Sagittula sp. P11: one gene and its partner. Each later gene encodes a partner of the first gene's protein in a complex. Links are inferred from orthologs where the notes say so. Each region holds a gene or a part of one and is shown in the gene's direction. Other genes may lie near its edges.

What was found.
Region 2: the proteins of tig (region 1) and rpsG are in contact, whole or in part, in a crystal structure (PDB 3GTY), measured with the Thermotoga maritima proteins. The link is inferred for Sagittula sp. P11 from one-to-one orthologs. Residues at the interface, in WP_004081061.1 of Thermotoga maritima: Glu122, Val124, Val129, Leu130, Tyr133, Glu188, Gly259, Ile262, Tyr263, Glu266, Ser270, Glu273, Gln274, Glu277, Arg308, Gln311, Ile312, Ser315, Tyr316, Glu325, Arg329, Arg336, Leu363, Phe366, Trp367, Arg373, Leu377, Arg381, Leu384, Glu387; in WP_004081843.1 of Thermotoga maritima: Lys34, Lys52, Lys55, Glu59, Arg62, Gln63, Glu66, Asn67, Lys69, Val71, Arg95, Ala109, Lys110, Lys111, Gly112, Arg113, Pro114, Glu117, Glu121, Ile124, Ala125, Tyr127, Asn128, Asn129, Thr130, Gly131, Lys135, Asp139, Arg142, Met143.

The regions. Positions count from the first base shown.
Region 1 is NZ_CP021913.1:272,486-275,643, reverse strand. Bases 1-2,845 are described here. They hold tig (trigger factor), read left to right. Parts: upstream 1-681; coding sequence 682-2,010; downstream 2,011-2,845. Other genes in these bases: CDO87_RS01365 (methyl-accepting chemotaxis protein), read right to left, coding at 2,124-2,845; CDO87_RS01375 (AI-2E family transporter), read left to right, coding at 1-347. In the rest of the region: more of CDO87_RS01365, read right to left, coding at 2,846-3,158. UniProt on the Bacillus subtilis protein: Involved in protein export. Acts as a chaperone by maintaining the newly synthesized protein in an open conformation. Functions as a peptidyl-prolyl cis-trans isomerase.
Region 2 is NZ_CP021913.1:1,640,472-1,643,560, reverse strand. What follows is about bases 150-2,925. They hold rpsG (30S ribosomal protein S7), read left to right. Parts: upstream 150-1,190; coding sequence 1,191-1,661; downstream 1,662-2,925. Other genes in these bases: fusA (elongation factor G), read left to right, coding at 1,897-2,925; rpsL (30S ribosomal protein S12), read left to right, coding at 795-1,166; CDO87_RS08065 (ester cyclase), read left to right, coding at 150-399. Also shown: more of CDO87_RS08065, read left to right, coding at 13-149; more of fusA, read left to right, coding at 2,926-3,089.

The DNA.
Region 1 (3,158 bases):
TCGGGGCGCTGGCCGGAGTGGCGCTGACCTTTGCAATCGGCATCGTGTCGTTCGACACCGTGGGTGCGGCGGGGCTGGCCGCGGCCACATACTTCGTGCTCACCAGCATCGAGGGGCAGCTCGTGACGCCCTATGCCGTGGGACGCAGCCTGAACCTGAACCCGGTGGCGGTGTTCGTGGCGGTGGCCTTCTGGGGCTGGGCCTGGTCGGTGGTGGGCATGTTCGTGGCGGTGCCGGTGCTGATCATCGTACGCGCGATGTCCGAACGGGTCGACAGCCTGCACGGGCTGGGTGTGTTCCTTTCGGGACGTGGCGACGACGACCTGGGGCACACGCAGCCGGAGTGAGCGCGCCCGGGCCGGTTCGCGTCGGGAGGCCGGGCGAGGCCGCCCGCCGGGGTCCGGGGGGCGGCTGCGGGCATTGCCGGCCCTCGGTTCCGTTGCGGTCACCCGGGGCCACGAATCGCTGCCGAAGACGGGTTGCCGGCAGATCGGATGGAGGCCCGCTGGTCGGGCTGTACCGGCTTCGAGGACCGGAAGCGGCAAGGGGAGGCCCGGAGGCCTGCCAGGGGCACGCTGCGGCGGCCAAACCCGCTTGCACTGTTGTGCGCAGGTCAATAGAAGGTGCCAAATTCAATTGCGCCCCCATCGTGGGGCGCGTCTTCATTCGAGGGAAGAGACGATGCAGGTCACCGAGACGCTGAACGAAGGCCTCAAGCGCGGCTATGCCATCACCGTGACGGCGGCCGAGCTGGACGAGAAGGTTACTGCCAAGCTGAAAGAGGCGCAGCCGGACATCGAGATGAAGGGCTTCCGCAAGGGCAAGGTGCCTCTTGCGCTGCTGAAGAAGCAGTTCGGCCCGCGCGTGCTGGGCGAAACCATGCAGGAAGTCATCGACGGTGCCATGAACGAGCACTTCGAGACGTCCGGCGACCGCCCGGCGCTGCAGCCGGAAGTCAAGATGATGGACGGCGAGCAGTGGAAGGAAGGCGACGACGTGCGCGTCGAGATGTCCTACGAGGCGCTGCCGGAAGTCCCCGAGATCGACCTGTCCACCATCACCGTCGAGAAGCTGGTGGTGAAGGCCGACGAGGAGTCGGTGAACGACGCGCTCAACAACCTCGCCGCCACCGCCAAGGACTTCGAGACCAAGGAAGGTGCGGCAGAGGACGGCGACCAGGTGGTCTTCGACTTCCTCGGCAAGGTCGACGGCGAAGCCTTCGAGGGCGGCGCGGCAGAGGATTACCCGCTGGTGCTTGGCTCCGGCTCCTTCATCCCGGGCTTCGAAGAGCAGCTGGTGGGCGTGTCCGCCGGTGACGAGAAGACCGTCGAGGTGAAGTTCCCGGAAGAGTACGGCGCGGAGAACCTCGCCGGCAAGGACGCGACCTTCGAGTGCAAGATCAAGGAAGTGAAGGCTGCCAAGGCCGCCGAGATCGACGACGAGCTGGCCAAGAAGTTCGGCTCCGAGGACCTCGAGAGCCTGAAGAACCAGATCCGCGAGCGCCTGGAGGCTGAGTACGCCGGTGCGGCGCGCCAGGTGATGAAGCGCGGCCTGCTGGACCAGCTTGACGGCATGGTGTCCTTCGACCTGCCGCCGACCCTGCTGGATGCAGAGGCCAAGCAGATCGCGCACCAGCTGTGGCACGAAGAAAACCCGGACGTGCACGACCACAACCACGACACCATCGAGCCGACCGAAGAGCACATGAAGCTGGCCGAGCGCCGCGTGCGCCTCGGTCTGCTGCTGGCAGAGCTGGGTCAGAAGGCAGAGGTCGAGGTGACCGATGCCGAGATGACGCAGGCGATCATGAACCAGGCCCGCCAGTACCCGGGTCAGGAGCGTGCCTTCTTCGACTTCGTCCGCCAGAACGCACAGATGCAGCAGCAGCTGCGCGCGCCGATCTTCGAGGACAAGGTCATCGATCACATCGCCGACCAGGCGCAGGTCACGGAGAAGGAAATCTCCAAGGACGAGCTTGAGAAAGCAGTCGAGGCACTCGAGGAAGAGTGACCCGGCGCGGCTGGCGGGTCACAAACCGCCGGTCGGGGACAGTGAGAAACTTGAAGGCCGCCCTCTTGAGGGCGGCTTTTTCTTTTTGGCGGATCTGCGGGCGGGCGGCGTTGTCAGACGGCGGCCTGGTACGGCTGGAAGCTGCCGGAACTCCGGGCCTCGCCCACGGTGAAGAAGTCGATTTCGGTCAGCAGGTCGCGGGCGCCGCCCTGCAGGCGGGTGCCGGAATCGCGGGACTCCTGGACCATCGCGGCGTTCTGCTGCGTCACCTGGTCGAGCTGCGAAACGGAGGCATTGATTTCCGCCAGTGTCTGGCTTTGCTCTTCCATGCCGTGCGCAATTTCCTTCACGCGTTCGGAGATGCCGTTCACGCCCTGGAAGATCGTCTCGAACTCTGTCGTGGCGCGGTTCACGAGGTCGGAGCCCTCCCCGACGTGTTCCGAGCTGGACTGGATCAGCGCCTTGATCTCGTTCGCGGATTCGGAGCTGCGCTGCGCAAGCCCCCGGACTTCGGACGCCACGACAGCGAAGCCGCGACCGGAATCGCCGGCGCGCGCGGCTTCTACCCCGGCGTTCAGGGCCAGCAGGTTGGTCTGGAAGGCGATGCCCTCGATCACGGCGATGATCTGGCTGATCTGGCTGGACGATCCCTCGATCTTGTCCATGGCGGCAGTCAGGTTGGCCACGAGGGTGCGCCCGCCCTCGGCTGCGGTGCGGGTCTGGTTGGCGACGTTGCGCACCTCGTTCGCGTTTGACGCGGCAGAGCGCGCGGTGGAGGTCAGCTGGTCCACGGCGGCGGCAGTCTGTTCCAGCGTGGCCGCCTGCGTTTCGGTCCGGCGGGAGAGGTCGTCCGTCGTTTCCATCATCTCGTCAGCGGTGCGGCTCACGTCGGTCGAGACGTTCTTGACGTTCTTGATCAGCTCCGCCAGCTGGGTCATGCAGGCGTTGTAGGTTTCGCCGAGCGCATTGAGGTCCGGCGCGTTGCAGGGCGCGACCTGGCGTGTCAGGTCCCCGGTCGACAGCGCCTCCAGCGATTTCTTGATGTCAGTGATCGCAAGCTGGCGATCGGTGATGTCCGAGGCGACCTTGATGACCGCACGAACCTTGCCGTCGTCACCGATGACCGGCGAGTAGCAGGCCTGAATGAA
Region 2 (3,089 bases), 1.4 Mb from region 1 along the record:
TGGGAGACGGGAATGGATCGGGATGCGCTGGCGGCGTTCTATCGCGGCTACATCGCCTGCCTGAACGCGCGGGACTGGGACCGGCTGGGCGATTTCGTGGCCGGGAAGGTGCGCTACGGTGACGAGGCGATCGGGCTGGCGGGGTATCGCGCGATGCTGGAGGGCGATGTGGCGGCCATTCCGGACCTGCGGTTCCGGATCGCGCTTCTGGCGGTCGATCCGCCGTGGATCGCCGTGCGGCTCGACTTCGACTGCACGCCCGCGGGCGCGCTCTTTGGTCTGGACGTCGACGGGCGGCGGGTGGCGTTTTCCGAGAACGTGTTCTATCGCGTGGAGGGCGGCCGCATCGCGGAGGTGCTGTCGGTCATCGACAAGGCGGCGGTCGCCGCGCAGCTCTGACAGGCGCTTGTGAGCCGCTTGCCGAGGGGCCGGGGGCGGCGGTGTTGACAAGGGGGGCGACTCTGCGTATACGCGCCTCCAATCCGTTGCGCCCGGACGTTGTCTGGGCGCTTCCGTTTGATACCGAACCACCGTCTCATGACAGAGACTGCGATCAAGTTCGGGGCGATGCAAGCCCGGGACCTCTGGAACGCCCCCGCGTAGGCCCTCCGGTAAGGGGTCGGATGCGGACCAAAAGTCGTTTGTGTGCAAGGGCCCTGGCCCGGCGCACCCGCGGCGCACCGAACCGGCCCATCCCATGGGCGCCCCGCGGGCGTCCGGACGGAGCGGGCCAGACCTGAACCCGCCGGGCCCGATCCCCGGCACCAAGTGAGAAGCACGGGGATAACGTCTACATGCCCACGATTCAGCAGCTGATCCGCAAGCCGCGGCAGCCCAAAGTCAAGCGCTCCAAGTCCCAGCACCTGGAGCAGTGCCCCCAGAAGCGCGGCGTCTGCACGCGCGTCTACACCACCACCCCGAAGAAGCCGAACTCCGCGATGCGGAAAGTTGCGAAGGTCCGCCTGACCAACGGCTACGAGGTCATCTCCTACATCCCCGGTGAAAGCCACAACCTTCAGGAGCACTCCGTTGTCCTGATCCGTGGCGGCCGTGTGAAAGACCTTCCGGGTGTGCGTTACCACATCCTGCGCGGTGTTCTGGATACCCAGGGCGTCAAGGACCGGAAGCAGCGCCGTTCGAAGTACGGCGCGAAGCGTCCGAAGTAACTCAGAGAAGAAGAGGATACTGATATGTCCCGTCGTCACGCCGCAGAAAAACGCGAAGTCCTGCCCGACGCCAAGTACGGCGACCGCGTTCTGACCAAATTCATGAACAACCTGATGTACGACGGCAAGAAGTCCGTCGCCGAAAGCATCGTCTACGGCGCGCTCGACCGCGTCGAGAACAAGGTGAAGCGCGCGCCGCTGGAAATCTTCCACGAGGCGCTCGACAACATCAAGCCGTCCGTCGAAGTGCGTTCGCGCCGCGTCGGTGGTGCCACTTACCAGGTGCCGGTCGAAGTGCGTCCGGAGCGCCGCGAGGCGCTGGCCATCCGCTGGCTGATCACCGCGTCCCGCAACCGCAACGAAAACACCATGGAAGAGCGTCTGGCCGGTGAGCTGATCGACGCCGTCCAGTCCCGTGGTGCCGCGGTGAAGAAGCGCGAGGACACGCACAAGATGGCAGACGCCAACAAGGCGTTCTCGCACTACCGCTGGTAAGACAGATGCCGGAGCACCCGCGCCCCTTCTGCCCCGATCCCGCCGGAGAGAACTCCGGACACGGATCGGGAGTCGGGGCGGGAAACGGGTGCTCCTCACATCCGCACACCGGAGTGGCCGGGCCCGGGGACGGGCTTTGGCCGCTCTTTGCCGTTCGCGGCAACGCGACGCTTGAACTTATCGGAGGCGAGGGTTAAGCGCCCGCGCAGAGATTACCCCCAGAGGACCCATACCCATGGCACGCGATTATCCCCTCGAACGGTACCGCAACTTCGGTATCATGGCGCACATCGACGCCGGAAAGACCACATGCTCGGAGCGGATCCTGTTCTACACGGGCAAATCCCACAACATCGGCGAGGTGCACGACGGTGCGGCCACGATGGACTGGATGGAGCAGGAACAGGAGCGTGGCATCACCATCACCTCCGCTGCGACCACGACCTTCTGGCAGTGGCAGGAAGATCCGACCCCCGAGGGCACGGATGACACCAAGTACCGCATGAACATCATCGACACCCCCGGGCACGTCGACTTCACCATCGAAGTCGAGCGTTCGCTGGCGGTTCTCGACGGTGCCGTCTGCGTTCTGGATGCCAACGCCGGCGTCGAACCGCAGACCGAAACCGTGTGGCGCCAAGCCGACCGTTACAAGGTTCCGCGCATCGTCTTCGTCAACAAGATGGACAAGATCGGTGCCGACTTCTTCAACTGTGTCCGCATGGTCGAGGACCGCACCGGTGCGCGCGCCGTTCCGATCGCGCTGCCGATCGGCGCCGAGTCCGAGCTGGAAGGTCTCGTCGACCTCGTGACCATGGAAGAGTGGGTGTGGAAGGGTGAAGACCTTGGCGCCTCCTGGGTCCGTGGCCCGATCCGCGACGAGCTGAAGGAGCTCGCCGAGGAATGGCGCGGCAAGATGATCGAAGCGGCCGTCGAGGAAGACGACGACGCGATGGAAGCCTACCTGGAAGGCGAAGAGCCCGACGTCCCGACCCTGCGCAAACTGCTGCGCAAGGGCACGCTGGCGCTGCACTTCGTTCCGGTCCTGGGCGGTTCCGCGTTCAAGAACAAGGGTGTGCAGCCGCTGCTGAACGCCGTTGTCGACTACCTGCCGTCCCCGCTGGACGTCGTCGACTACATGGGCTTCAAGCCGGGCGACGAGACGGAAACCCGTGACATCCCGCGCCGTGCGGACGACTCCATGCCGTTCGCCGGCCTGGCATTCAAGATCATGAACGACCCGTTCGTGGGCTCGCTGACCTTCACCCGCGTCTACTCCGGCGTGATGAAGAAGGGCGACTCGATCCTGAACTCCACCAAGGGCAAGAAAGAGCGCATCGGTCGTATGATGATGATGCACTCCAACAACCGCGAAGAGATCGAGGAAGCCTTTGCAGGCGACATCATCGCGCTGGCGGGTCTGAAGGA